DNA from 2 places in the Stenotrophomonas sp. YJH_SMC_106-19 genome. Region 2 is predicted to be linked to the other one. Evidence: predicted binding sites of a transcription regulator. Region 2 holds the regulator's gene; the other holds the start of a gene.
The links. Region 2 encodes FliA, which starts transcription of late flagellar genes. Its sites were predicted from a motif close to TAAAGTTTNNCNNNCNNNGGCCGATAA; they were not measured.
Positions count from the first base shown of each region.

Region 1: the regulator FliA is predicted to act here: its motif matches at 7,070-7,096, upstream of AC5P5M_RS05895 (methyl-accepting chemotaxis protein).

Region 1 is NZ_JCAFRQ010000001.1:1,316,505-1,331,462, reverse strand. Features, by position in the region: gene AC5P5M_RS05940 (NAD(P)H-dependent oxidoreductase) at 1-132, shown strand, start outside; gene AC5P5M_RS05935 (TetR/AcrR family transcriptional regulator) at 149-742, shown strand; gene AC5P5M_RS05930 (D-alanyl-D-alanine carboxypeptidase family protein) at 756-1,544, opposite strand; gene AC5P5M_RS05925 (alkaline phosphatase) at 1,664-3,214, shown strand; gene AC5P5M_RS05920 (GIY-YIG nuclease family protein) at 3,276-3,842, shown strand; gene AC5P5M_RS05915 (hypothetical protein) at 3,877-4,059, opposite strand; gene AC5P5M_RS05910 (LysR substrate-binding domain-containing protein) at 4,158-5,054, shown strand; gene AC5P5M_RS05905 (transporter substrate-binding domain-containing protein) at 5,106-5,822, opposite strand; gene AC5P5M_RS05900 (arylamine N-acetyltransferase family protein) at 6,082-6,921, opposite strand; gene AC5P5M_RS05895 (methyl-accepting chemotaxis protein) at 7,125-9,659, shown strand; gene AC5P5M_RS05890 (PepSY domain-containing protein) at 9,696-12,212, opposite strand; gene AC5P5M_RS05885 (TonB-dependent receptor plug domain-containing protein) at 12,374-14,917, opposite strand.
Region 2 is NZ_JCAFRQ010000010.1:20,184-35,141, forward strand. Features, by position in the region: gene AC5P5M_RS18200 (putative bifunctional diguanylate cyclase/phosphodiesterase) at 1-999, shown strand, start outside; gene AC5P5M_RS18205 (CocE/NonD family hydrolase) at 1,072-3,306, shown strand; gene flhB (flagellar biosynthesis protein FlhB) at 3,391-4,521, shown strand; gene flhA (flagellar biosynthesis protein FlhA) at 4,518-6,623, shown strand; gene flhF (flagellar biosynthesis GTPase FlhF) at 6,769-8,421, shown strand; gene AC5P5M_RS18225 (MinD/ParA family ATP-binding protein) at 8,408-9,295, shown strand; gene AC5P5M_RS18230 (RNA polymerase sigma factor FliA) at 9,292-10,035, shown strand; gene cheY (chemotaxis response regulator CheY) at 10,093-10,485, shown strand; gene AC5P5M_RS18240 (protein phosphatase CheZ) at 10,485-11,090, shown strand; gene AC5P5M_RS18245 (chemotaxis protein CheA) at 11,093-12,919, shown strand; gene AC5P5M_RS18250 (flagellar motor protein) at 13,021-13,761, shown strand; gene motD (flagellar motor protein MotD) at 13,763-14,776, shown strand; gene AC5P5M_RS18260 (ParA family protein) at 14,781-14,958, shown strand, end outside.

The DNA.
Region 1 (14,958 bases), on a different contig from region 2:
GGCATCTTCGATTACTGCGGCGCGCGCGTGCTGTCCTCCACCCTGCTGCTGGAGGCGGACACCGGGGCGGCCGCGGCGCATCTGCAGACCGCGATGGAGATCGGCCGTAAAATCGGACATCCAACGAGCTGACAGCCGTGTTCCGCCGATGCCTGCCACCGACACCCCCACGCGTCGCCGACTGACCCGCGAGCAGCGGGCCCGCCAGCTGCTGGATGTCGCATGGGCGCTGGTAGGCGCCGAAGGCACCGATGCCTTGACCCTGGGGCGCCTGGCCGAAGCGGCGGGCGTGACCAAGCCGGTGGCCTACGATCACTTCGTGACGCGCAACGGCCTGCTGGCGGCGCTCTACCATGACTACGACCAGCGGCAGACGCTCATTTTCAATGACCGTATCGCCGCGGCGCCGGCAGAACTGACCGCGCGCGCAGCGGCCATCGCGTCCGGTTACATCGACTGCGTGCTGAGCCAGGGCAGCGACGTGCAGAGCATCCTCGCAGCGCTGGTCGGCGCGCCGGAGCTGCGCGAGGTGCGGCACTGCTACCAGCAGGAGTTCATCGACAACTGCGCGGACTGGCTGGGCCCGTTCGCCGGTGACGGTCAGGTACCGGTGGAGGGGCGCTGGGCGATCCTCGGCGCTGCCGAAGCGCTGTCCGAAGCGGTGGCCAATGGCGCTATCGGCAAAGCCGACGCGGAACGCGAACTGCAGCGGGTGATCGTATCCACCGTTGTACGGGACTGACTGCCCGCGCAGGTCAGGCTTCTGCGACGGTGTCACCGGCCAACGCGGCGAATCCACTGGCAAGATGCCTGCGCACCCGCGCATCGCGTGCTTCGCGGTCTTCCGAGCCAAGCACCACGGTGATCAATCGCACCGGCTGCGCGTGTCCGGCGATGGGGCGGCGCGCCGTAGCCGCCAGGCAGAACCCGGCCGCGCGGGTATAGCCGGTCTTCAGGCCGTCCACACCTTCATCGGCGAGCAGTGCGTTCTGGTTGCTGCGGCTGAACGTCCCGTGTGCGAACGCTGGCTGTGCGGTGATGGCCAGCACCTGCGGATGATCTGCCAGCAGGCGGCCCGCCAGCACCGCCATGTCGCGTGCGCTGGATACGTGCCGCGGCGTGGTGATGCCGGACACCGACGCGAACCAGGTACTGCCCAGGCCGAGACGCCGCGCCAGCGCGTTCATGTGCTGCAGGTACGCCGCCTGCGAGCCGTGCAGATGGCGGGCAAGCACAAGGGCCGCGTCGTTGCCCGATACCACCAGCATGCCCTGCAGCAGCCGGCCCAGTGTGACCGTTTCGCCGGGCACCAGGCCCATGCGCGTTTCATCGTCAGCAACCGCGTGCACGTCCTCGGCGGCAACGGTCACCGGCATCTCCCAAGCGGCGGCGCCGGATGCGACCTGTTCGTAGGCTGCGTACGCGGTCATCAGTTTGGTCAGTGAAGCAGGCGGACGCTGCAGGTCGGCGTTCTCCTGGTGGATGACCGCGAAGCTGCCGGCATCCAGAGTGATCGACGAGACCGGGGAACGTGGAGACGGCATGGTGGCGCGGCAGGGGAGACGTTCACAGGATACCGCTGCCAGGATGCGTGAATCTGCAATATTGCAATGATATAACGTCGCGCATTCCGGGCCGCCTGCCCGACCCCACAGGATGCACGATGACCGCACACACGCCGCGCCGTTGGCTCTACCCTTCGATTCTGGCCGCGCTGGCAGCCCTCGCCGGCTGCCAGCCGGCACCGCGTGCGCAGGCGCCGGTGGCGACCGGCGGCTACCCGCACAACGTGATCGTGATGATCAACGACGGCGCGGGCTGGGGAACCTGGGATGCCGCCGCGTACTGGCAGTATGGCAGCCGCGAAGGCGCCCCGTACGCGCACTTCCCGCAGCGCCTTGCGGTGGCCACGTTCCCGCTCAACGCCAGCAGCCAGCCCACGCACGATTCGGCGCAGACGCTCGGCTACGACGCCGCGAAAGCATGGGATGCCACCCCGGTACCGGCAGCGGATCTTCCGTTCGCCGGTTATCAGTACCTGGCCGCGGTGGCGACCGACAGCGCCGCGGCGGGCACGGCGTTGTCGTCGGGCATCAAGACGTACAACAACGCCATCAACGTCAACAACGACGGCGTCGCGGTCGAGTTCAACACCCTGCGCGCCAAGCGCCTGGGCATGGCAACCGGTGTGGTCACCTCGGTGCCGTTCTCGCACGCGACACCGGCCGCGTTCGCCGCGCAGAACGCGTCGCGCAACAACTACCATGCCATCGCCCACCAGATGCTGGCCCAGGGCCACATGGACCTGGTCATGGGAACCGGCGGCCCCGGCTACAGCGTCGATGGCCGCGCCTGCGATGACGATGCGGGCGCAGTGAAGGCCGAGGGTTGCGCGAACCCCTGGGAGTGGGTGTCGCAGCAGGACTGGCAGCAGCTGGAAGCAGGTACCCCCATCGCTGGCAATCCTGCCGGACCGTGGCGGTTGATCCGCAGCAAGGAAGCGTTCGCTGCGCTTGCACAGGGGAGGTTGCCAGCCGACCGCCCGTTGATCGGCGTACCGCGTGTGGCCAGCACCCTGCAGCAGGCGCGTCAGCTGCAGGTCCTGGGCAGGGATGAGACCACTCCCTCCGGCGTGAGGAAGATCGACAGCGTGCCGGACCTGGCGACCATGACCCGCGGCGCCCTGCAGTTCCTGCAGCAGCGCTCGTCCAAGGGCCTGTTCCTGATGGTGGAAGGTGGGGCCACCGACTGGGCCGCGCATACCAGTGCGTGCGGCACCGAATGGCATTACGGCCAGTGCGGCGACCAGCCGCAGTACGGCCGCCTGATCGAAGAGACGGTCGAGTTCAACGATGCGGTATCGGCGGTGGTGGCGTGGATCGAGCGCAACGGCGGATGGCAGCGCAATCTGCTGATCGTCACCACCGACCACGACAACAGCATGCCGATGGGCCCCGACGCGCAGCAGGTGGCGTTCGAGCCGGTGCGCAACAACGGGCGCGGGCGGATGCCGGGGATGAGCTTCCGCCCCACCGGCAATCACTCCAACGCACTGGTACCGCTGTGGGCCAAGGGCGCGGGCGCCGAGCGGCTCACCGCCCGAGTGCGCGGCATCGACGCCGGTTACCGCCAGCATGTGCGGTGGAATGATGGCAGCTACATCGACAACACCGACGTGGCTGCCGCAGTGCAGGACGTACTGCAGCGGCCTTGAGCAGAACAGTGCACGGTCCGGCCCGGTTGCCATCGCGTCCGGGGCGATGCAGCCTGCGCCGATGGAACCGCAGATCCGCATCGATGGTCGTGTCTTCGCCTACGTCTTTCCCTGCGCCTGGGAGGATTACGCCAAGATCGGCTTTACGCGTGACCCGCTCGGCCGCATCAGCGCACTGCATCGGCGCTGGTTCGAGTTCTTCGATCTGTGCGCCGGGGCGCTGGTGGAGGCGGAAACCGAGCGCGATGCGCGTGACCTGGAGCTGGAGTTGCGTTCCCCCTTTCGTGCACATCGCGCGCCGGCACCGATGACCGTGCAGGACAAGGCCGGCGGACGCACCGAATGGGTGCGTGGCGCGAACCAGGCCCTGTCCGATGCTGTGCGTGCGCTGGATGGGCGCGGATATCGGACCTTCCCGCTGCGCCCCTGGCTGCGCGCCGCCATGGTCCAGCGGCTGGATCGCCTGCATGACTGGGCCGCCCTCCAGCTGCCGGAAGAGGAAAGCCTGCGCATGCCGGGCAGCCCCGGACCGGCGGTGCTGCGCGATACCCTCGATGGCTATCGCGCGCTGGACATCGACCCGCTGCCATCGCTGCCGCCCCATGTGCAGGCCTGGTACGGGCACTAGCGGCCCGGCCCCTGTGAGCCCGCCGCTGTCGCGCTCAGCGCGGGGCGGGGCAGGTGGGGCAAGGCACCTTTGCCGCAGCTGGACGGTCGAGGTGTGTGGTCCGGTACGGCTTTCCCGGTACCCCGGTCGTGCTGGCCACCGGCGTGGCCAACTGGCGGGCCAGCTCGGCGCTTGCGATGTGACCGTGCAGGAACAACAGACTGCTGAAGATGTTCATGATCGTCGCTCCACTTGAGTGGATTGAACGATACGGGCAGCATGAGGACGCAAAAAGCGACATTTCCGCAAGCTTGACTTGAACAGGATTCAAGCCTCATGTCCCGCCCACCCCTCCATGCCCTGCAGGGTTTCGTGGCTGCCGCGCGCCTGGGCAACCTGTCACGCGCCGCGGCGTCGATGAACCTGACCGTCAGCGCGCTCAGCCACCAGATGCGGCAGCTCGAAGAACGCCTCGGCCAGCCGCTGCTGGTCCGCCAGGCGCGCGGGGTCGCACTGACCCTGGAGGGCCAGCGCCTGCTCGATCGGGTCGGGCCGCACCTGGATGCAATCAACGAGGTGTTCCAGCGCTACGCCGCGCGCGCCGAACATGTGCTGACGATCAGCGCCGTACCGTCGATGGCCTCCGCATGGCTGGTGCCACGGCTGGGTCATTTCGTCGCCGCACACCCGCAGATCGAGATCAACCTGCAGTCCAGCGAGCGCCTTGTCGATTTCGATCGGCAGCTGCAGTTCGACGCAGCCTTGCGCGTAGGCGGCGGGCAATGGGCCGGGCTGGTGGTCGAGCGGCTGTTCGATGAGTGGCTGGTGCCGATGGCCAGCCCGGCGCTGATCGCGCGGATGGGCGGCATCGACCGTGCTCCACTGGCGCAGTGGCCGCTGCTGGGCGATCCGGATGGCGCATGGGCCGCGTGGTTTGCCCTGATCGGGCAGAGCCCCCCTTCGCGGTTCGTGGCGGTGCTCGACGATTCGGAAGCGCATCACCGTGCAGCGCTCGATGGCGTCGGTGTGGCCTTGGGCCGGCTGACGCGCGCGCGCCTGCTGCTGGATTCGGGCCAGCTGGTCGCGCTGTCGGAGCAGCGGCTGAAAACCGCCTGGCCGCACTGGCTGGTGTATCCGCAGCGCTCGGCGCGCCACCGTGGATTCCTCGCCTTCCGTGAGTGGTTGCATGCGCAGGCCAGCGAGCATGCGCGGCACATGGAGACGCAGGGCTGATCCGGCCCGGCGCACGCAGCCACCTGTCGCGTGCTGCGGGCCACTGCTGCGTCATCGCACCAGGGTGACCGCCTGTCCGGAACGTGCGAAAGCGTCCTCGAGCAAGGGCCCTGCCTTGATCGCCTCGACCTCGTCGAACAGGGCCCGCAGGGCGGCAGCGGGGCGCGCCGCAGGTGCGGCCACGGCCTGCTGGATCGCAGTGAAGCGGTCGGCGAGCACGCGGTGTCCCGGATGCTGCAGTGCCCAGGCCTGCAGTGGCTGGCGCACGCCAGCGGCGGCATCCAGGCGCCGTGCGTCAAACAGATCGATGGCCGTCGCCGACGTGTCGGCACGCTCGATCGTGGCGTGCCGCAGTTCCCGGCTCAGGAACAGATCGTAGGCGGCACCGCGGCCAACGGCGATACGCAGCCCATCGCGATCCAGATCGGCCACCTGCCGCGCCGGACTGTCCTCGCGCACCAGGTAGGTTCCTTCGATCTCCACATACGGTGCACTGAAGGCGATGCGGCCGGCACGTGCCGGATCGATGGCGAGAAAGGCCAGGTCCCATGCGTCGTCGGCTGCCGCCGCGACCACCGATGCGGCCGCATCGTGACAGGTGAATCGCGCCTGCACGCCCATCCGCTGCGCCAGCGCGGTGGCCAGCTCCACCGAGGGGCCGCGCGGCGATCGTGTGTCGCCCTGCGCAAGGACCGGATTCCCCAGATTGATGGCGACGCGCAGATGGCCCAGTGGCGCCAGTGCACTTCGGTGATCGGCCAGGGTCATGCAGCGCTCCGCGAAGGGTGGGCAGGCCAGCATGCCCGCAACGATGCGCACGGAATGTCAGGGCGGCGCTATCCTGCGACGATGAACCCCATCGCGCATGCCGAGATTCCGGCCAGCGATCTGCTCACGCCATTGCCTTCTACCTGCAACTGCATGGTGCCGGCCACTGGCGGGTGGCCGAGATCTGCGACAGCGAGGGCAACCGCATTGCGCTGCAGGCGCCGGTGACGCCGTAACCCGGGCACCGTGCCGCGCGGTGCTACCGTGATGCGGCGTGCGAGCGCTGCAGCCAATCGGTGATCGCCGGATCGAGCCGCGCATCGTCCGGCACGCGCAGGCCGAATGCCGACTGCAGGACGTCGCGCACGTCGGCGGCATCGCGCAGCGGACGCTTGAGCGGCGCCTGCCCGGGGCGGTACTCGGTGTAGTTGCCACTGCCGATGGTGCGCCGCCAGTCCGGGCCGGCCAGTGACGCGCGCAGCTGGCCGGGGAAACCCGAATCCGGGTGCGTGCACACGTACCAGTTGGCCACCACGTTGTCGATCGGCGCTGGCGGCCGCAGGTCGAAGCGGTACATCGCGCGCCATGCGTCGCCCGCCTGGGCGGAAAGCACGAAGTCGTCTTCACCCGCCAGCTGCTGAAGCTGGAAAGACTCGTGCGGCGTGGCCTGCGGCGCCGTTTCGTACAGCCGCAGCGGCACCGTCGGCGTCAGGCCACCGAAGCCGGCATCGACGAGCCAGTCCTCTCCCTCCACGTGCACGCGCAGCAGCAGGTGGGTACGCGCCGTCGGGGCATCGTCCTGTGCTGCCAGCAGCACGCGCGCGCTCAGCGGCTGTGCGTCGAAGCCCACTGCCTGCAGGAGCGCCAGCAGGCCGCCGTTGAGTTCAAAGCAGTAACCGCCGCGCTGCTGGTCGAGAAGCTTGTGCTGCACGCTGTCCAGATCGATCGGCACCGCGTCGCGCAGCAGGCTGCTGAGGGTTTCAAAAGGGAGCAGGGCGTTGTGGCGCTGCACCAGCAGGGTCAGTCCGGCAAGGTCCAGCGACGGCGGAGCATCCAGTTGCAGACGCTGAAGATAACGGGGGATGTCGAGCGGGGTCATGGCGAGGGCGGCAGGTGGGAAGAATCCCACTGTGCAACCGCAACCGGGGTTGAGGTCAAGCGCGGGCGCCGTGTCACGTCTCCGTCGCCTGGGGCCGGTACAAAGAGCGCAACCGGCACGGTGCGTGCCACAGCGTCGGCAATGTGCCTAAAGTTGTCGCCGGTCAGGCCGATACAGGTGCGTCCTTCCGCCTGGAGTCTGTGATGTCGGCCGTCGTCCCCCTTCGGTCCCTGCGCACCCGTCTCATCGCGATGCGCTCGGCGCTTCCACGCCTGCTGGTCTGGCTGCAGCCGCATCGGCTCAGCGTGGCCAACAAACTCAAGGCCACCCTGCTGGTCTGCGGCGCGGGCCTGGTGGCGATCGCCGCCGTCCATGCCTGGACCGGCCATGCCAGCAGTCAGGCCGCACGCAGCCAGGCCAGTTACCAGCGTGGCAGCGATCTGGCCGCACGCCTGGCGACACGGGTGGCGGAGGCGCGTCGCCTGCAGACCCAGTATGCACGCAGTTTCGACGATGCTGACCGCAGCCAGCTGCAGGCGGCCCAGCAGGCACTGCAGGTCGATCTGAAGGCGCTCAGGGCGATGCCGATGGATGCCGGTCGCCGCAAGGCATTGCAGGCGCTCACCGAGGCCGCCGAGGGATTCTCGCAGGGAGTGGCTGCGCTGTTCGAACGTGTGGACGAGATGGGGCGTGGTGATGCCGGCCTGGCTGCACAGCTGCAGCAGGCCGCCGATGCCCTGCAGCAGCAGGTGGATGGCCTGGACCGGCCGGCACTGGCGCTGCACCTGCAGAAGATGCGGCGCCAGGAAGCGCTGCTGCTGCTCGATGGCGATTCGACTCATGCCGACCGCGCCAGCGAAGAGAAGCTGCCGTTCGATCTGGCGCTGGCGGGGTTGCCGCCCGACGTGCAGGAGGCCCTCCGCACCGGCATGGACACCTATCAGTCGGCACTGCTCGGCTATACCGCTGCCCGCGTCGGCCTTGACGTGGAGACGCAATCGCTGCTGGAGACGGCCGCCGGCGTGGCGCCCGCGCTCGCCGCCTTCCAGCAGGCACAGGTGAAGGCGCTGGCCCTGGCGCAGGCGCGGCAGCAGGCCGGTGCACGCACCATGAGCGTGCTGTTCGCCCTCACCCTGCTGCTGGTGGCCGGCGTGCTGATCACCAGCCTGCTGCTGGTGCTGCGCGCGGTGCGCAGGCCGATCCAGGACACCCTGCGGTTCGCCAGCGACATCGCCGATGACCGGCTCGATACCACGTTGCGCGTGCACAACGCCAACGACGAGATCGGCCAGCTGGCACAGCGCCTGGTGGACATGCAGCAGCGGCTGCGTGCGCGCATCGAGACCGAGCGTGCGATGGCCCGTGGCAACACGCGCGTACGCCAGGCCCTGGACTGCGCGCAGACCGGGCTGATGGTGGTCGATGCCGAAGGCCAGGTGGCCTACGCCAATCCTGCGTTGCGGCACGTGCTGGGCCTGCAAGCCGACGCGCCGGTCGGCACTGACGCGCGGGACCTGCATCCGGCCCTGGCCAGCCTGGTCGACGCGCGCCACCGCCAGGAGCGGGAAATCAGTCATGCCGGTGTGCGCTATCAGTTGATCGCCAATGCCATCGTCGATGACGACCAGTTCCTGGGCGTGGCGCTGGAGTGGCGCAGCCGTGCGCTGGAAACGCTGCTGGAGACCGAGGTGGCGGCACTGGTCGACGCTGCCGCGCAGGGTGACCTGCACGGGCGCATTTCGCTGCAGGGCAAGCACGGTTTCGTGCATACGCTGTCCACCAGCATCAACCGCCTGCTGTCCACCTTTGAAACCAACCTGGGGGACCTGCAGGCATTGCTGGCGGCGTTGGCCCGTGGGGATCTCAGCGTGCGCATGGAAGGTGAGCTGCAGGGCGTGTTCGCACGCATGCGCGACGACGCCAATGCAACCGTCGCACAGCTCGGCCGCATCGTGACCCGCATCCAGCGCGCCGCCGCCAGCCTGGACAGCGGTGTCGGTGAAATCGTTGCCGGCCATCACGACCTCTCGCAGCGTACCGAGCAGCAGGCGACCAATCTGGAAGAGACCGCAGCCTCGATGCATGAGCTGACCGACACCGTCGGCCGCAACGCCGACGCCGCCGGACGTGCCGATGCGCTGGTGCAGGGGGCTGCAGCGGTTGCACAGCGGGGTGGGGTGGCCGTCGGTCAGGTGGTGGAGACCATGCAGGGCATCAGTGAAGCATCTCACCGCATCGGGGACATCACCCAGTTGATCGACGGCATCGCATTCCAGACCAACATCCTTGCGCTCAACGCCGCCGTGGAGGCTGCGCGTGCCGGAGAGCAGGGCCGCAGTTTCGCGGTGGTGGCGGCGGAAGTGCGTCTGCTCGCGCAGCGCAGTGCCGAGGCAGCCAGGCAGATCAAGGCGCTGATCGAGGATTCCGTGGCACGCGTCGGCCAGGGCAGCGTGCAGGCCGCGCAGGCGGGCACCACCATGGACGAGATCGTCGGCAGCGTGCAGCAGCTGGCGGACCTGCTCGCCGGCATCCGCAGCGCCTCGCAGGATCAGCACGCAGGCATCGCCCAGGTGAACCACGCCATCGTGCAGATGGAAGCCAGTACCCAGCGCAATGCCAGCCTGGTGGAAGACGCCGGCTCGTCGACCGCGCAGATGCAGGCGCAGGTGCGCGCGCTGGCCGAAGCCGTGTCCGCGTTCCGCCTGCAGCCGGACCGTCAGGCCCGCGCGGCGGCATGATCGCGTCCGCCGCCGGGTCCAGCCCGGCGGCGCGGCTCAATACACGTCGCGCCGGTAGCGGCCGCTCTCGAGCAGCGTTTCCACCACCTCGTCACCGAGCGCGCCCCGCAGTACCTGATCCACGCCCTCGGCCATGCCCTGCAGCGAGCCGCAGACATGGATCACGGCGCCACGCTGCATCCATTCCCGCAGTTCATCGCAGGCCGACCGCAGGCGGTCCTGGACGTAACCGCCCGCTGCGTCGCGCGAGAACGCCAGGTCGACCCGGATCAGATGGCCCTGCGCCTGCCATGCGCTCACCTCATCGGCGAACAGGAAGTCATGAGCGCGCTGGCGCTCGCCGAACAGCAGCCAGTGGCCGTGCTCGCCTGCGTGTGCCGCCTCGCGCAGCAGGCCGCGCAGGCCGGCGATGCCGGTGCCGTTGCCGATCAGCACCATGGGTGCGCCCGGCACGCGATGGAAGCCGGGGTTGCGGTGCACGCGCGCGGCGATGTGCGCGCCTGCCGGCGCATGCAGCGACAGCCAGCCCGAACCCAGCCCCGGGCGCCCGTTGTTGTCGTGCACCAGGCGCACGACCAGTTCCACCACGCGATCGGCCGGGCACGAGGCGATCGAATACTCGCGGCCCGGCAGTACGGGCAGGGCCGTCAGCCAGCGTCCGGCATCCTGCACCTGCAGCGCACTGGCCGCGTCCGGCAGTTCGCGTTCGCTGGCCAGGCACTGCAGGGTCTGCGTGTCGCCTTCGATCAGCAGCGGTTGCAGCGGGTCCAGTCCATGCGCCAGCAGTACCGCACGGGCATGCGCGGCGCTGTGCCGCGGCGCGATATGCAGGATGTCGCCGGCCTGCCACTGCACGTCATCCGGTGCGGCCAGCCGGATCCGCCAGATCGGACCACCGACGCTGCCCGGGTTCAGCTGCTGGCGATCCAGCAGCTGCCAGTCGTGCATGCGGGTGGCCGCCGGCAGCACGCTGTCGTCGGCAGCAATGCCGGTCAACAGGCCGAGCTGCTGCTGCCACTGGCGCAGTGCCGTGACCGATGCAGCGTCCACATCGATGCGGTCGAACATCGCGCGGGCACCGTTGCCCAGCAGCCACGCATCGAACTGGCGGCCGAAGGCGCAGTAGTGCGGGTACTGGCGGTCGCCCAGCGCGAGCATGCCGAACTGCAGTGTGGCCAGGTCCAGGGATCGGCCCAGTAGCTGGCGCGAGGCACGTCGTGCCGAATCCGGCGGTTCGCCGTCACCAAAGGTACTGAGCACGAACAGCGCGTGGCTCGCCGCCTGAAGGCGGTGCGCGTCGATCCTTGCCAGCGGCAATACCTGCACCGCCTGTCCGCTGGCCTGCAGCTGCGCTGCCGCGCGCCATGCCAGCTGCTCGGCCAGGCCGCTCTGGCTGGCATGCACCATCAGCCATGCGGCGCCGTTGGCTGCGGCCGCCGGCAGCGGCTGGCGCAGCGCACGTGCGGCGCGCTGGCTGCGGCGACGGTCGAGATAGAGCAGCCCGCCGGTGATGAAGAACAGGCTCATGCCCAGGCTGCTGAGCATCACGATGATGCGCCCGGGAATCCCGAAGTAGCTGCCCGAGTGCAGCGCGAACACGCTGGTAGCCAGCTGACCGCCAGCGCCCTGGCGCGCGTAGGGACGCGCGTCCAGAATCGCACCGCTGGCAGGGTCGAGCTGCAGCAGATCGTGCGCGCGGTCATGATGGCCGCCGCGCAATGCTGGATCGCCCGCCATGGTCCGCACATTCAGTGCCTGGCCGGGCTTCTCGGGCAGCCGCAGGTCGATGTAACCGGTGCGCACCCCGGCCTGCGCGTACAGCGTCGCTTCCACGCGGCGCAGGTCGAGCACGGCGCCGGCATCGATCACCTGCTTGGCCGGTGGCGCCACGCCGAGCAGGGCATTGGCCGCGCTGCGATACCAGTCGAACGACCACCACAGGCCGGTCAGGGCACTCATCAGGTAGATAAGCAGCACCCAGGTGCCGGCCACCGAATGCAGGCTCCACAGGAAGCCGCGGCCGCTGCGCTTCCATTCCACGGCCAGCCAGCTTCGCCAGTGCCACCAGCGGCGGGGCCAGCGCAGGTAGAGCCCGGACAGCGTGAAGAACAGCAGGGCGATCGCGCAGCTGCCGGTGATCCATTTTCCGCGCTCGCCCGCGGCGAGGTGGCGGTGCAGGTCTTCGACGAAGTCGAAGAAGGCCTGCCCGCGCAGGGCGCTGAAGCGCTCGCCGCTGTATGGGTCGAAGTACACCCAGTGCGCTTTGCCGCCGGCGAAACGGGCCACCGATGGGCGCTGGCCGCTGGCATCCACGCGCAGCCGCTGCAACGGCCGTTTGCTGTCGGCCTGCAGCATCGGCACCAGCTCGCTCAGGGGGAGCGGCTGCTGGCCTTCGGCGTGATGTTCGGCGATGGCGGCGAAGCCGGGGTTGGCGGCGCGCAGCAGTTCATCTTCAAAAGACAGGGCTGCGCCGCTCAGGCCCATGATGGCCAGAACGGTGCCGGCCGTGATGCCCAGCAGCCAGTGCAGTTGGAACAGGACGTTCTTGAACATCGGGGGATGAAAGCCAGGAGGGCTGCCGCCCGCATCCTGCGCAACAGCAAATGAGAATTAGTCGCGTAATTCTCGGGGGCGCCCTGCCTGCGGTCAAGCCGGTGGGGTGGCGCCAGCGACGGGGCCTTCCATGGCCACCGTTGCGCGCACTTGCACCTGCGTCAGAACTTCCAGCCCACCCGCGTGTAATAGAACCCGCCGTTGAATCCGTAGGGCGAATGCACCGGATACTGCGCACCGGCCACGCCCCCCCAGGGGTTGCTGGCCGGCACACGGTCGAACAGGTTCTGCGCGCCCACGCTGACGTACAGGCCCGAATCGAACTTCCAGCCCACCTCCGCATCCACGATCAACGCGCTGCCCCCGTAGATCGGCAGGCCGCCGTCCTCGGCGGAGATCACGCCGCTGTCCAGGTGATCCTCGTACCAGCTGCTGTAATAGTTGAACCGGAGATTGGCGTGGAAGATCTGCCGCTGGTGATTGATGCTGAAGTAGCCCTTGGTCCTGGGCAGCGATTTCTCCAGCTTGTACACGCGCGCTTCGTCGATGAAGTCGGTGTCGTAGCGGTCCACCTTCGTGCGGTTCCAGTTGGCCGCCAGCGAGTAGGTGGTGACCCCGCCGAAGTGGTTGCTCTTGAAGCTGGTCACCAGGTCCACGCCGGTGGTGGTGGTATCGAAGGCGTTGCCGAAGTAGGTCACCTGCGAGATGGACGCGGCTTCCGCATTGCCGCCGGCCACCAGCGCCGCACGCTCCTCCGGAGTGACTGCAAAGCTGGTGCTCAGGGCAATGCGGTCTTCCACCTTGATCTGATAGCCGTCCAGGGTGACCAGCCAGTCACCTTCGGTCCACACCGCACCCAATGACACATTCCTGGACTCTTCCGGAGTAAGCGGCTGCGCGCCCTTGAGCTGGGCAATCGGATTGGTCGGCGGCAGGGTGGCGATGTCTTCCAGTGCGGTACCGCCGAACACCGTGCTGATCTGGCTGATGTTGGCCTGGCCGGGCGTTGGTGCACGGAAGCCGGTGTTGTAGGCGCCGCGCAGAGCGAAGTGCTCGTTGAAGTCGAAGCGCGCGGTGAGCTTGCCGGTGGTGGTGCTGCCGAACGAATCGTAGTCCTCGTAGCGCAGCGCACCGGCCAGCAGCAGCCGCTCGGTGAGCTGTGCTTCCAGGTCGGCGTAGGCGGCCCAGTTGCGACGATCAAAGGTGCCGGCGGTGCGCGTGCTGAAGCCGTTGAATCCGTTGGAGCCCAGCGCGAAGCCCTGTTCGGTCAGCGGCCCGATGGCTGTGGACGGGCCGTCACCGGGGCTGATCCTGAAGCTCTCCTCGCGCCATTCGGCACCCATCGCCAGGCGCAGCGGCTGGCTGCTGAAGCTGACCGGGATGTCCCGGCTGACGTCCACGTTGAGGTTCTTTTCGGTCTGGGTATTGCCACCCGGGCGGAAGAACAGCCCGGCCGGCTGGTCGGGACCGAGCGAGGCGTTGACGGTGTTGTAGATGGTGAACTCGATGTCGTTGCGCCCCCAGGAGCCGCTCACGTCCCAGTACCACTCACCCCAGGTGCCTTTGGCGCCGGCGAACACCGAGGCGTCTTCCAGTTTGCCGCCGAAGCGTGGGGTGAAGCCGCCGGGCAGGCTGGACAGGAAGGTAAAGCAGTTGGCGGGTAGGGCAGCCACCGCGCCGCTCACGGTGCCGTACGGCAGGAGGTTGCCGGCGCCATCGCGCAGGGCGATGGTGGGGCATGCGCCCACGCCGGTCAGGTTGCCCACCAGCAATGTCTGGCCGCCATCGTTGGAGTAGACGCCCGAACGTGCGGTGGGGTCGCGGTAGTAGAACCCGCCATCCACTTCACGCTTGGCGTAATTGCCGAACAGGTAGAACTCCACGTTCTCGGTGTCGTAACCGAGGTTGGCGACCAGCTTGAGGTCGTCGTCCACCTTCGGCGATCCCCAGATCTGCGCAGGATCTTTCACCCCGGGGTAGCCTGCCGCTGCGACCGCGGCGGCATCGTCGCGCTGCACACTGCGCGAGGTGTCGTCGGCGTTGCGCCATTCGGCTGTAAGGGTGGCGAAGCCGTGCTCGGTGAGCGGCAGGCCGATCTGCGCCGAGTACTGGGTGGTGAGGCCGTCGCCCTCGTAGTACTGGCCGGCGAACACCTCGGCGGTGCCGCCTTCGCGCAGCTTCTTCAGGCTGAAGTTGAGCACGCCGGCAATGGCGTCCGAGCCGTATTGTGCCGCTGCGCCGTCGCGCAGCACGTCCACCTGTTCCAGCGCCAGCGAGGGGAACACGGACAGGTCCGGTCCCTGTGCGCCGTCGGACAGTCCGTGGCCGAGGAACGTGATCACCGCCGAGCGGTGGAAACGCTTGCCGTTGACCAGCAGCAGGGTGTTGTCCGGCGGCAGGCCACGCAGGTTGGCCGGACGCACCAGGCTGGCCGCATCGTCGATGGGAATCGTGCTGACGTTGAAGGAAGGCACGAGCACTTTGAGCTGGTCGAGGGCGTCGGTCGCGCCCTGGTTGCGGAACTCTTCACCGCTGATGATGTCGATCGGCACCGCCGACGAGGACACCGTGCGCGGTTTGGTGCGGCTGCCCAGTACCGAAACGGTATCCAGGGTGGTGGCCGCGTCGGGCGTCGTCGATGTGCCGCTGTCCTGCGCCCGTGCAACGGGGCTGGTGGACAGCAGCGCGGTGGCGAGGGCCACCATTACTGCGGATGCCAATGGCGTGATTGCGTCTGGAGCCTGAA
Region 2 (14,958 bases):
CCGCTGCTGCCCGACAACGAACTGCAGGTGACTGCCAGCATCGGCATCGCCATCTGCCCCGACCACGCCGCCAGCGAACGCCAGCTGATGGCCTTCGCCGACGCTGCGATGTACCAGGCCAAGGAATCCGGCCGAAACTCCTTTGTCCTGTTTGCGGATTGGATGAACGACAGCGCCGAACAGCAGTTCCGCCTGCTGGCCGACCTGCGCAGGGCGATCGGCAGCGAACAGCTGTTCCTGCACTACCAGCCGAAGATCCGCGTGGCCACCCAGAAGGTCGCCGGCGCCGAGGCGCTGATCCGCTGGCGTCATCCGGAACAGGGCCTGATTCCACCGGATCGCTTCATCCGCCTGGCCGAGCGCAGCGGCGCGATCAACGAGATCGGCCGCTGGGCGCTGGACCAGGCGTGCCTGCAACTGCGGCACTGGCACGACGCCGGCCACGAGGGCTGGTCGATATCGGTCAACCTGTCGCCGGTCCAGTTCAGCTCGCCGCACCTGCTGCGCGATGTGCGCGACGTGATCGAGCGGCATCGCATCACGCCGCGCAACCTGGTGCTGGAGATCACCGAAAGCACCGTGATGCGCGACACCGACACCAGTTTGCGGCTGCTGCAGGCGTTGTCGGTGCTGGGGGTCGGCATCTCCATCGACGATTTCGGCACCGGCTATTCCAGTCTGCTGTACCTCAAGCGCCTGCCGGCCACCGAGATCAAGATCGACCACGCCTTCGTGCGCGATCTCGAACACAGCGCGGAGGACGTGGTGATCGTATCGGCGATCGTGGCGCTGGGCCATGCACTGGACATGGACATTGTTGCCGAGGGCGTGGAAACGGCTGCCCAGCGTGCCTACCTTGAGCGGCTGGGGTGCGATTACCTGCAGGGCTACCTGCTCGGCCGCCCGGTCGATGCGGGCCGTTTCATGCAACTGCACGACCTGCCGCGGCCACGGGTGGAGCTGGCGCAGACCCCGCCCCCACCGGCCCCGCCAGGGTAAGGTCGGACTCTCCGCGGCGGGCGGCCACCCACCGTATGATGGCCACGCGCCCGCCATTGCAAGGAACACCCCGTGACCTTACGCGCTCTTCTTGCTGGCCTGCTGCTGGCGCTCACCTGCACCGGCGTGGCCGCCAGCGATCTGCGGTGGTCGCTGCCCCGCGATGCGCCGCCAGCACAGGTGGATACGGCACTGCAGGCGCTGGGTACGAAGCTGTTGCAGTCGGCAACGCTGACCGATGCACAGCGCTGCCATGCGCTGCTGGCCACGGGTCGCTACGCCGAGGCACGCGCCATGATCGAGAAGCTGCGCGCGACGCTGGCCGCTGCCGGCAATGGCGCGGCGGCCCAGCGCTGGATGCCGATGCTGCTGGCAAGCACTGGCGCGCGGGATGCGGAAGCGTATTCGCGCGCCTTCCATTCGGCCTTTGCTGGCCTGGATGATGTTGCCGCCGTGCAGGCCGATGCAGCGCTTGCCTTGCCTCCCGCTGCGGTACAGGCGCAGCTGACGCAGGCGCTTGCGGCACAGGCCGATGCCGCCACCGTGCCGCAGTCAGCCGCGCTGGAGCTGGTGCGCCTGCAGGCTGTGTTGCGCGCGCAGACCCTGGCTGCGGCACTCGCCCCTGCACTGCTTGACGCAGAACAGCAACGCCGCTTCGTGATCGACAGCGGATTGCGTATCCCCGTGGCCGAAGGGGTGGTGCTGTCCGCGCAGCTGGCACGGCCCCGCAGCGCGTCCGCGCCGCTGCCGACGGCCATGCTGTTCACCATCTACACCGACCCGCCCAAGAACCGTCTGAAGATGCTGCTGGCCGCAGCCCACGGCTACGCCGGCATCGTGATCGACGCACGCGGAAAAGGTCAGGGTACCGGCACCATCGCCCCCTACGAACACGACGGGGTGGACGCCAATGCCGCGATCGACTGGGTCAGCCGCCAGCCCTGGAGCGACGGTCGGGTCGCCATGTATGGCGGCAGCTATGAAGGATTCACCGCATGGGCGGCAGCGCGCCATCACCATCCGGCACTGAAGACCATCGTGCCCTACGTGGCTGCCATTCCGGGCCAGGGCCTGCCGATGGAGAACAACGTATTCCTCAGCGCCAACTACGGCTGGGCCTTCTACGTGGCCAATGGCCCGATGCTGGATACCGACACCTATGGGCAGCAGGACCGGTGGTCACAGCTGCCCGGCCGCTGGTATGCCTCCGGCCGGCCGTACCGGCAGATCGACCAGATCGATGGCACCCCCAATCCCTGGCTGCAGCGCTGGCTCGCCCACCCGGCCTATGAGGGTTACTGGCAGGCCATGGTGCCGTACGCCGAAGACTTCAGGGACATCCGCATTCCGGTGCTGACCATTACCGGCTACTACGACGACGGCCAGATTTCCGCGTTGCAGTACTTCACCGATCACATGCGCTACCGGCCGGACGCCGATCATGTCCTGCTGATCGGGCCGTATGACCACGGCGGTGCCCAGGCCGCCAGCAAGCCGATGCAGCTGCGCGGCTACACGGTGGACCCGGTCGCGCAGTTCGATACGCCTGCGCTGACCTTCCAGTGGCTGGACCACGTACTTCGCGGTGCCCCGCGCCCGGCGCTTCTGGCCGACCAGGTCAACTTCCAGCTGATGGGCAACAACACCTGGGGGCATGCAGCCACCCTTGAGGCCGCTGCGGGCGGCCATCGCACGTACTACCTGTCGGCAGCCGCTGAGGGCGACCATCACCCGTTGCAGGAACAGCGGCCAACGCCGGGAACACTGCGGCAGACGGTGGACCTCGCCGATCGCACGGAGGTCCGGCATGGCTACTATCCGTTCCCGATCGTGGCCGCCGGGGACGAGCCGGACACGGCACTGACCTTCCTCTCCGAGCCCTTCCCAGCACCGATGGACCTGATCGGACGCTTCTCGGGCGATCTGAAGGTCCGCATCAACAAGCGCGACATGGACTTCACGGTCACCCTGTACGAGCTGCTGCCCGATGGGCGCAGGATGCAGCTGTCCTACTACGTCGGCCGGGCCAGCCACGTACGCGACCCGACCACGCGGCAGCTGCTGGTGCCGGGGCGATGGACAGACCTGCCCTTCGATCGCACCCGCATGGTCGCCCGCCGTGTTGGCGCGGGCAGCCGGCTGCTGGTGAAGGTGGACGTGCTCAAGGACGCCATGCACCAGGTGAACCACGGCACCGGACGCGATGTCAGCGACGAGTCAGCCGCCGATGCCGGTGAGCCCCTGCAGGTGGACTGGCACAGCGACAGCACGCTGAGCATCCCGCTGCGGCCGGCCCTGCCCGGCTAGCGTCGGGCGTTGCCCCGGCGGTGAACCACGCGCCGCGGAACAGTTCTTGCAGGCAGCCCGGCATCCCCTGCCGCAGTGCCCGTGATGTCCGAGAACGAATCCGCCGGCGAAAAGACCGAACAACCCACCGAAAAACGCCTGCGCGAGGCCCGGGAACAGGGCAACCTGCCGCGTTCCCGCGAACTGGGGACCGCCGCGGTGTTCGGTGGCGGCGTGCTGGCGGTGATGGCCATGGGCGGCTCGATCGGCCGTGGTGCCACGCAATGGATGAAACAGGCGTTGAGTCCCGAGCAGGGGCTGCGGCAGAACCCGAAGGAACTGTTCGGCCACTTTGGCGACCTGCTGCTGCAGTTCATGCTGGTGATCACCCCGCTGGTGCTGGTCTGCCTGCTGGCCAGCTTCGTCGCCCCGCTGGTGATGGGCGGATTGCGCTGGTCGGCCAAAGCGATGATGCCCGACATCAATCGGCTGAACCCGCTGACCGGCCTCAAACGTCTGTACGGGCCGGAAGCCATCGCTGAATTCACCAAGTCACTGCTGCGCGTGGCGTTCGTGGGCGTTGCCGCCGGACTGGTGGTGTGGAGCGGCTTCGACACCCTGCGCGGCTTGATCCACCACCCACTGGAAACCGCCATCACCGATGGCCTGGGCTTCACCCTGCGACTGCTGCTGGCCACCGCCGGGGCAATGCTGGTGCTGGCGGCGATCGACGCGCCGTACCAGCGCTGGAACTGGATGCGCAAGCTGAAGATGACCCGCGAGGAACTGCGGCGGGAAATGAAGGAAAGCGAAGGCAGCCCGGAGGTGAAGGGCCGCATCCGCCAGCTCCAGCAGCAGATGGCCAACCGCCGGATGATGGAAGCGGTGCCCACCGCGGACGTGGTGGTGGTCAACCCGACCCACTACGCCGTGGCCCTGAAGTACGAGGGCGGCGCCATGAACGCGCCCACCGTGGTGGCGCTGGGCGTGGACGAGACCGCCCTGCGCATCCGTGAAGTCGCCGATGGCAACAAGGTCGCCATCGTCTCCGCCCCGCCTTTGGCACGCGCCTTGTATCGGGAAGGCCAACTCGGAAAGGAAATCCCCGTGAGACTGTATTCGGCCGTGGCCCAGGTCCTGTCCTACGTCTACCAGCTGCGCGCCTGGCGCACCGGCCCGATGCCGGGCGCCCCGCACATCGAGGTGGATGAATTCGGCAAGGGAGGCCGGGCATGAGCGCGCAGGCCTCGTCCGGATTCAACACCCGCCGGCTGCTGGAGATGATCCGCCAAGGCCTCGGCGCACCGCTGATCGTGCTGGCGCTGCTGGCGATGGTGGTGGTGCCGCTGGCGGCGCCCGTGCTCGATGCGCTGTTCACCTTCAACATCGCCATCTCGCTGATGGTGCTGCTGGCGGTGGTGTACGTGAAGCGCCCGCTGGATTTCACCATCTTCCCGATCGTGCTGCTGGTCACCACCATGCTGCGGCTGGCACTGAACGTGGCCTCCACCCGCGTCATCCTGCTCAACGGCCAGAACGGCCACGACGCGGCCGGCAAGGTCATCGCCGCGTTCGGTGAATTCGTGATCGGCGGCAACTACGCGGTCGGCATCGTGGTGTTCGCCATCCTGACCATCATCAACTTCGTGGTCATCACCAAGGGCGCCGGCCGCGTCTCGGAAGTGACCGCACGCTTCATCCTCGACGCCATGCCCGGCAAGCAGATGGCCATCGATGCCGATCTCAACGCCGGCCTGCTGACGCGCGAAGAAGCCAAGCTGCGCCGCGAGGAGGTCCGCGAGGAAGCCGACTTCTATGGCGCGATGGACGGCGCCAGCAAGTTCATCCGGGGTGATGCGATTGCCGGCATCCTGATCCTGTTCATCAACATGCTCGGTGGCCTCGCCGTGGGCGTGCTGCAGCATGGCATGCCGTTCGGCGATGCCGCTGCGACCTACACCCTGCTGTCCATCGGTGACGGTCTGGTGGCGCAGCTGCCGGCCCTGCTGGTTTCCAGCGCAGTGGCGATGCTGGTCACCCGTGCCTCGCGCTCGCAGGACATGGCACAGGCGATGACCGGCCAGGTGTTCGGCCAGTACCGTGCCCTGGCCATCACGGCCGGCATCATTGGCCTGGTCGGCCTGGTGCCCGGCATGCCCAACGTCGCTTTCCTGACGCTTGCCTCCATTCTCGGCTTCATCGCCTGGAAGCTGTACCGGAAGGGACAGGCCCCGGCCCCGAGCGACGCTGCCGGCAGCGACCCCGGCGCGGTCAGTGCGCTGGGCCGACCGGCGGCGCCGGCCCCCACCGCGGAACTGAGCTGGGACGAACTGCGCCCGGTCGACCCGCTGGGGCTGGAGGTCGGTTACCGGCTGATTCCGCTGGTGGACAGCAATCAGGGCGGCGAACTCATGGCACGCATCAAGGGTGTGCGGCGCAAGCTGACCCAGGACGTGGGATTCCTGATTCCATCCGTGCACATCCGCGACAACCTGGAACTGCCGGCCAACGGCTACCGCGTGCTGGTGCATGGCGTGCCGGTGGCAACCGCCGAGATCCATCCCGACCGCGAACTGGCGCTGGACCCCGGCAGTGCGCTCGGCCCGCTGGACGGCATCGCCGGCAAGGATCCCGCCTTCGGCCTGGACGCTACCTGGATCCAGCCGCACCAGCGCGCCCAGGCCGAAACCATGGGCTACACCGTGGTCGACCCGGCCACCGTGGTCGCCACCCATCTTTCCCACCTCATCCGCGAGCATGCGCCGGAGCTGCTGGGCCACGAAGAGGTGCAGCACCTGCTGGCCAACCTCGCCAAGAGCGCGCCCAAGCTCGTCGAAGATCTGACGCCCAAGGCGCTGCCGTTGTCGGCCGTGGTGCGGGTGCTGCAGAACCTGCTGGTGGAACGCATTCCGATCCGCCAGCTGCGCAAGATCGCCGAAGCACTGGTGGAGCACGCGCCGTCCAGCCAGGACCCGGCCACGCTCACCGCCGCAGTGCGCACCGCGCTCGGCCGCTTCATCGTGCAGGAGATCGCCGGAATGTCGGCGGAGCTGCCGGTGTTCACCCTCAACCCGCAATTGGAACGCGTCTTGCAGGAGTCCACGCAGGGCAACGGCGCCGCGCTGGAACCCGGGCTTGCCGAGCGACTGCATCAGAGTCTGGCCGAATGTGTCAGCAAGCAGGAAGCCCGCAACGAGCCCGCGGTCGTGCTGGTTCCCGGCCCGGTACGTGCCGCGTTGGCACGCCTGGTCCGTCACAGCGTTCCGTCGCTGTCGGTACTGGCGTACAGCGAAGTGCCGGAGGACAAGCGCCTGAAGCTGGTCGGAACGATCAGCTGACGCCGCCCACCGATGCGTCAGAAAACAGACACCACCTTCGAACCACCGCAACAGACAGATGCCAAGGGGAACCCGTTCCGTGCAGACCACCGACCACCCGCGTTCTCCCACCACCACCCCGCCGTCCCCGTCCCGTGACCACAGCATGAAAATCAAACGATTCGTCGCCGCCGACATGCGCTCGGCCATGAACTTGGTGCGCAAGGAACATGGTCCCGATGCTGTGATCCTGTCCAACCGCCGGATCGAGGAAGGCGTCGAGATCGTCGCCGCAGCCAACTATGACGAGAGCGCGGTGCAACGCGCGCTGGAAGCCTCGCGGCGCGACGTGGCTCCGCCGCCGCCGAAACCGCGCACCGCCGCGGATGCAGTGATCGCCGCGGTCACCCGCCGCCGCTCCACGACACCGGCCCAGCAGCCGGTGACCGCCACCACATCGGCCGTGGCCGCCCTCGCCCGCGCGGCCGTCGGTGCCACCGGCCGCACCCTGGACAGTGCGGACGAGATCGTGCCCACCCGCGGCAGTTCCGGCTTCGCTGCCACCCTGGCGCGTGCCACCGTCAACGATCCGGCACTGCCGGAGCAGATCTTCGCGCCGTTCGCGAGCGCCGTCGTGGCTCCCGCACCGGCGCCCGCCAACCGCGCCCGTTTCCTGATCGACCCGCCGCAGGACGAGCATCACGAATCCCCCGCGCCGGCAGTGCTGCCGCCGCCGCTGCCGATCACCGCTGCGGCCACGGCGCAGGCCGAGTCCGTGCACCCCGAGCCGCCGTACGCGCAGGACGTTGCCGAGACCACGCCAGCCCCTGCCGCTGCCGCTGAAGCGGAGACCGCGCCGGCCCCGGCGCCGCTCCTTGCCCCGGCGCCGGTACTGACGGTGGTTGCACAGGACGATGCCGAGATCCGCCAGCTGCGCCACGAAGTGGCCGGCATGCGCCAGGTCATCGAGCGCGAGATGAACCGCTTCACCGACGAGCGCCTGCGCGGCTGCCCGGTGCGGGCGACCGCCCTGGACCTGATGGACGAGTACGGATTCGATGCCGGGCTGGCCCGCGATGTGGTCATGCAGATACCGCTGGAAACCGAAGCCCACCGGGGCCGCGGGCTGATGCTGGGCCTGATCTCGCGCAGGCTGCCGATCGCGCCGGTCGATCCGCTGGAAGAAGGCGGCGTGATCGCTCTGGTCGGTCCAACCGGGGCCGGCAAGACCACCACCATCGCCAAGCTCGCCTCGCGCTTCGCCGAGAAGCACGCGCCGCGCGATGTGGCCCTGGTCACCACCGACACACTGCGCATCGGTGCCCGCGAGCAGCTGTACGGCTATGGCCGCCAGCTCGGCATCGCGGTGCATGAAGCCAACAGCGGTACCGACCTGGACCAGCTGCTGGAGCGGCTGAAGGACTACAAGCTGGTGCTGATCGATACCGCCGGCCTGGGCCCGCGTGACCGCGCCCTGGCCGCGCAGCTGCAGTGGCTGCGTGCCGCCCGCCAGGTCCGCACTCTGCTGGTGCTGCCGGCCAATACCAGCTTTGGCGACATGGACGAGGTGGTGCGCCGCTTCGGCGCGGCCAACCTGCAGGGCCTGGTGCTGAGCAAGCTGGATGAGACCGGCCGCTTCGGCAACGCCCTGTCAGTGGCGGTAGACCACGCGCTGCCGATCACCTGGGTGACCGATGGCCAGGACGTTCCGGACGACCTGCACCGGGCCAGCGCGGCCAATCTTGTACTTCGCCTTGAAGATTTGCGCCGAGCGGCCGATATGCCCTGCAACCCGGAGTTGAACCATGCCGTCGCGTGAGTACGCCAAGCTGACCAAGACCTTCCCGCTGTCGGCCACCCGCAGCGAGCCGCTCGGCCCTGTGCGCACCATCGCCGTGACCGGCGGCAAGGGCGGCGTCGGCAAGACCAACGTCTCGGCCAACCTGGCCGTGGCGCTGGCCGGCATGGGCAAGCGCACGCTGCTGCTCGACGCCGACCTGGGTCTGGCCAACATCGACGTGATCCTGGGGCTGAATCCCACCCACACCCTGGCGGATCTGGTCGCCGGCCGCTGCTCGCTGGAAGACGTGATCGTCGAAGGTCCGAACGGCGTGCTGGTGGTGCCGGCCGCGTCCGGTCGGCGGCACATGGCCGAGCTGGCCCCGGCCGAGCACATCGGCCTGGTGAACGTGTTCTCCGAACTGGAACGCGAGCTGGACATCATGGTGGTGGACACCGCCGCCGGCATCACCGACGGCGTGCTGACCTTCTGCCAGGCCGCACAGGACACGGTTGTCGTGGTCTGCGACGAACCGGCCTCGATCACAGACGCCTACGCACTGATCAAGGTGCTGTCGCGCGAGCGCGGCGTGGACCGCATCCAGGTGGTGGCCAACATGGTGCGCGACCCCAACGAGGGCCGCGTGCTGTATGAAAAGCTGACCCGGGTCTGCGAGAAGTTCCTTGCCGATGTCTCGCTGAACTACCTGGGCTGCGTGCCGCAGGATGACTGGCTGCGCCTGTCGGTGCAGCGCCAGCAGCCGGTGGTGAAGGCCTATCCATCCAGCCCGGCGGCGCTGGCGATCACCGAGATCGCCCGTCGCACCGCCCGCTGGCAGGCCCCCACCGAGCCACGCGGTGGCGTTGAATTCTTCCTCGAGCGCATCCTCAAGCAACGCGGGGTGGCAGCATGAAAGGCGCGGCCCAGTACAGGGAAGTCCAGCGCTCGGCGGCGACCGAGGTCATCGCCCAGCACTCGGACCTGGTGCGGCGCATCGCCCATCACCTGGCCGCACGCCTGCCGGCCAGCGTCGAAGTGGACGACCTGATCCAGGCCGGCATGATGGGCCTGATCGAAGCCTCGCGCAGCTACGACGCCGACCAGGGTGCCTCGTTCGAGACCTATGCCTCGATCCGCATCCGCGGCTCGATGATCGACGAGATCCGCCGCGGCGACTGGGTACCGCGCTCGGTGCATCGGCGCGCCCGCGATGCGGCCGCCACCATCCGCCGCCTGGAGCAGACCACGGGCCGTGCAGCCAGTGCCACCGAGGTGGCGGCGGCCATGGACATGCCACTGCCCGAATACCTGCGGCTGATGGAGGACGCCTCGCGCGGCCAGGTGCTGAGCCTGGAATCGCGCATCGAAGACCAGGGCGAACTGGACACCGTCGCCCAGGGCGGACCGACACCGCAGCAGGTCCTGGAACGTGGCGAGTTCGGCCGCGAACTGGGCAAGGCCATCGGCCATCTGCCCGAACGCGAACAGCTGGTGCTCTCGCTGTACTACGAGCAGGAGCTGAACCTGAAGGAGATCGGCGCGGTGCTCGGCGTGAGCGAATCGCGCGTCTGCCAGATCCACGGCCAGGCCGTGCTGCGCCTGCGCGGCCGGCTGAAGATCTTCGAGGCCGCGGATGCCGGGCTTGAAGAATGAACATGCCTGCGGCGGCCACGGCCACCGCGGGCGACTGAACAACAAAGGAACTCCGATTTGAACAAGAACATGCGCATCCTGATCGTCGACGACTTCTCGACCATGCGTCGCATCGTCAAGAATCTGCTGGGCGATCTGGGCTTCACCAACACCGCCGAAGCCGAGGACGGGCATGCTGCGCTGTCGATGCTGCAGAGCCAACCGTTCGACTTCGTGGTCACCGACTGGAACATGCCGGTGATGACCGGCATCGAACTGCTCAAGGCGATCCGCGCCGATGCCAAGCTCAAGACCCTGCCGGTGCTGATGGTCACCGCCGAGGCCAAGCGCGAGCAGATCATCGAAGCGGCGCAGAGCGGCGTGAACGGCTACATCATCAAGCCGTTCACCGCGCAGACGCTGGAAGAGAAACTGGGCAAGATCTTCGAACGCCTGGCGGCCAGCGCCTGATGGACGCCACGGTCGACAAGAACGCTCTCGCCCTGCGCCTGCAGGAAGCCCTCGACGCGCTCGAATCCGGCGACGAGAGCGCCTGGCGCCAGCGCATCGACGCCCTGGTGGCCGCACGCACGCAGCCGATGATGAGCGGCCTGTCACGGCTGGCCCGCGAACTGGGCCAGGCCCTGGGCGAACTGCCGACCGTCCCCAGCGAGGCGGGCGAGCTGGACGACGCCTGCGCGCGCCTGGACCATGTGGTGGCGATGACCGAACAGGCCACGCACCGCACCCTGGACCTGGCCGAAGAGTGCCGCAGCCTCACCGAACAGCTGCGCGCCGAAGGCCTCCAGCCGGGGCAGGATGCGCAGCTGGAACGCATCCGCCACAACCTGACCGAGATTGCCCTGACCCAGAGCTATCAGGACCTGACCGGACAGATCATCCGTCGCGTGGTCGGCATCGTCCGCCGCGTGCACGAAGGCTTTGGCGCGCTGGGCCTGCCACCGGAGCAGCATCGCACCGATCCGGCGCTGGCCGGACCGGCACTGAAGGGACTGGACCGCCACGCGGTCTCTCAGAACGACGCCGACGACCTGTTGTCGGACCTGGGACTGTAAGCATGAGCGCGGTATCCGACGACATCACCGCCGATTTCATCATCGAGGCACAGGAAATCCTGGATCGCCTCGGCGAACAGCTGGTGTCGCTGGAACAGGCGCCGCAGGACGCCGACCAGCTCAACGCCGTGTTCCGTGGCTATCACACGCTCAAGGGCGGCGCCGGCTTCCTCGGCATCACCGCCATGGTCGAGCTGTGCCATGCCGCCGAAGAGGCACTGGGCGCCGCCCGCGCTGGCCAAGCGGTGCTGCAGCCGCATCACTTCGATGCCGCACAGCAATCACTGGACTACCTGCAATCGATGCTGGATGCCGTGTCTTCCGGCAACGAACCCGGCTATGCCCCGCCGGACCTGATCGCCCAGTTCGACGTGCACGGCACTGCTGCGCCGGCTGCTGTCGCCCCCACAGCAGCCGCGCCCGCTGCCGGTGACCTGATCACCGACGACGAGTTCGAGGCCCTGCTCGATCAGCTGCACGGCAGCAACGCCCCCACCGCGGTGGCGACGCCGGCCAAGGCCGACGATGGCCTGATCAGCGAGGATGAGTTCGAAGCCCTGCTTGACCAGCTGCACGGCGGCGCCGCCCCGGGCGCGAAACCCGTGACTGCCCCGCCGGCGCCTGCACTGCCCGCACCGCGCCCCGCGGCCGCCGCGGTCAAGCCCGCGGCCAACAAGCCGGTGGCCGAGGCCGAGCACACCGTGCGCGTGGATACCAAGCGGCTGGATGCGATCGTCAACCTGATCGGCGAGCTGGTGCTGTCGCGCAACCGGCTCAAGACCCTGCGTGCGCGCCTGCGCGACGAGGAACTGGACCGCGCCGTGTCGACCCTTGACATCGCCACCGCGCGCCTGCAGTCGGCAGTGATGCGCACGCGCATGCAACCGGTCGGCAAGGTGTTCTCGCGCTTCCCCAAGGTCGCCCGCGATGTTGCCCGCTCGCTGAAGAAGGAAGTGGACCTGGAGCTGGTCGGCGCCGAAACCGAGCTTGACCGCAACCTGGTCGAGGCCCTGGCCGACCCGCTGGTGCACCTGGTCCGCAACGCCATCGACCATGGTGTGGAGATGCCCGATCTGCGCGAAGCACAGGGCAAACCACGCATGGGCCACGTGCGTCTGTCGGCCCAGCAGGAAGGCGACTACGTCAGCATCGAGGTGCAGGACGATGGCGCCGGCATCGATCCGGAAAAACTGCGCGCGAAAGCACGCGAAAAGGGCTTGATCGACCCGGAGGCGGCGGCCCGGCTGAGCAGCGAGGAATGCCTGCACCTGGTGTTCCTGCCCGGCTTCTCCACCAAGCAGCAGGTGACCGACATCTCCGGCCGCGGCGTCGGCATGGATGTGGTGCAGTCGCGCATCCGCGAGCTCAGTGGGCAGATCCAGATCCAGTCGGAACTGGGTCGGGGCAGCCGCTTCCTGATCCGCGTGCCGCTGACCCTGGCGATCCTGCCAACCCTGCTGGTGCAGGCCGGCGAGGACGTCTATGCGCTGCCGCTGGCGCGCGTGATGGAAGTGCTGCATGCACCGCGCACCTCGCTGGGCTGGTTCGATGGCCGGGCGGTGCTGGATCGTCGCTCGCACACCCTGCCGCTGGTCGATCTGCGCCAGTGGCTGGATGTGACGCCGGCCGCCTCGGCGCTGCTCACCATCGTGGTGCTGCAGGCCGGCGAGGCGCGCTTCGGCCTGGTCGTGGACCAGGTCCGTGGGCGCGAGGAAGTGGTCATCAAGCCATTGCCGAAGGCCCTGCGCGGCCTGCGCGGCTACGCCGGTGCGACGCTGATCGGTGATGGCCGGATGGCCCTCATCCTCGACGTGGATGGCCTGCGATGACGCTCGCCGGGCCATGCCTGGCGAACCAGAAACTGTGACTACCGTCTGTACGCGATCGACCGGTGTCTCAAGTCCCATTCACACACGCCGATACCGGACCCATGGATAGACTCAGCCTCATCGGACTCTTTCTCGCCCTGGCCTCGCTGGTCGGCGGCAGCATCCTCAAGGGCGCCGGACTGGCGTCCCTGTGGTCGCCTGCGGCGTTCGTGATCGTCATCGTCGGCACCATCGCCGCGATCCTGCTGCACACCGCACCCGCCGTATTCAGGCATGCCTTCCGGATCGTGCGCTGGGTCGTGCGCCCGCCGCACAGCGATCGTCGCGAGCTGATCCAGCAGATCGTCGAGTGGAGCAACATCGCCCGCCGCCAGGGCCTGCTGGGCCTGGAAGCGCAGGTGGAAGCGCAGCAGGATCCGTTCCTGCGCAAAGGCCTGCAGCTGCTGGTCGACGGCGTCGAGCCCGAATCGATCCGGCACATGCTGGAGATCGAGCTGGGCAGCCAGGAACACCGTGACCAGGCCGCTGCCAAGGTCTTCGAGGGCATGGGCATCTATGCGCCGACGCTGGGCATCATCGGTGCGGTGCTGGGCCTGATCGCCGTCATGAAGAACCTGGCCGACCCCAGCAAGCTGGGGCATGGCATCGCCGCCGCCTTCACCGCCACCATCTACGGCATCGCGTCGGCCAACCTGCTGTTCCTGCCGATCGCCGCCAAGCTGAAGGGAGTGATCGCCCACAACAGCCGCGACCGCGAGATGGTCATCGAAGGCCTGATCTCGATCGCGCAGGGTGAGAACCCGCGGAACATCGAAACCAACCTGTCCGGCTTCCTGCACTGACATGGCCCGCCGCAGACACCACGAAGAGCACGCCAACCATGAAGCATGGGCGATCCCCTATGCCGATCTGATGACGCTGCTGCTGGCCTTCTTCGTGGTGATGTATGCGATCTCCTCGATCAACGAAGGCAAGTACCGGATCATGGCCGATGCGCTCACCGATGCCTTTGGTGGCGCGCCGCGCACCATCAATCCGGTGCAGGTCGGCAACAAGCAGGTGCAGGGGGGCGGCTGGGACAGTCCTTCGGTGATCAAGTCCGGCACCAAGATCGGCCCGTCCGCACCGGCACCCTCGCACGACCCTACCCTGCTGCCGGCCATGGCCTCGCAGATGCGCATGCCGGTCTCGGTGCACGACCAGCAGCAGATCGCCCGTGCCGAGCGCCAGCTCAGCAGCATCGCCGACCGGTTGACCGCCGCGCTGTCGCCGCTGATCGAGCGCGGCATGATCAGCGTGCGCCGCACCGAGCTGTGGATCGAAGTGGAGATCAACAGCGACATCCTGTTCCCGACCGGCTCGGCGGCGCTGGACGTGCACGCGCGCGGGACGCTGTCCAGCCTGGCCGGTGTGCTGCGCGACGTACCCAACAGCGTGCGGGTGGAAGGCCACACCGACAACGTGCCGATCGCCACCGCCACCTTCCCCTCCAACTGGGAACTGTCGGCCGCGCGGGCCGCCAGCGTGGTCCACCTGTTCGCCGACCAGGGCCTGCAGCCTTCGCGTCTGGCCATGGTCGGCTACGGCCAGTTCCGCCCGCGCGAGGACAACGACAGTGCGCAGGGTCGCAACCGCAACCGGAGGGTGATGGTCATCATCCTGGCCGACACCTCGCACTCGGTCGACCCGCTGGGCCAGCGCCTGAACGCCGCCAACGGCGCGGCCGACCCGTCCGCCGGGCCTGCGGCAACACCCGCCACAGTGCCCTCCCCGTCCCCCATCGCACCGGTGCAGTTGCCACCGGTGCCGGCTGGCAGCCGTGTCGGCGCCGCCGCTCCCCCGGCAATGAAGGAGTAAACCCATGCGCATCTGGGCAGTCGCCAACCAGAAGGGCGGAGTCGGCAAGACGACGACCACCCTGGCCCTCGGCCGCAACCTGGCCACGCAGGGCCATCGCGTGCTGCTGATCGATCTTGATCCCCACGCCTCGCTCAGCCGCGCCTTCGGCGTGCCGGTGGACCCGCCACCGACCGGCGTAC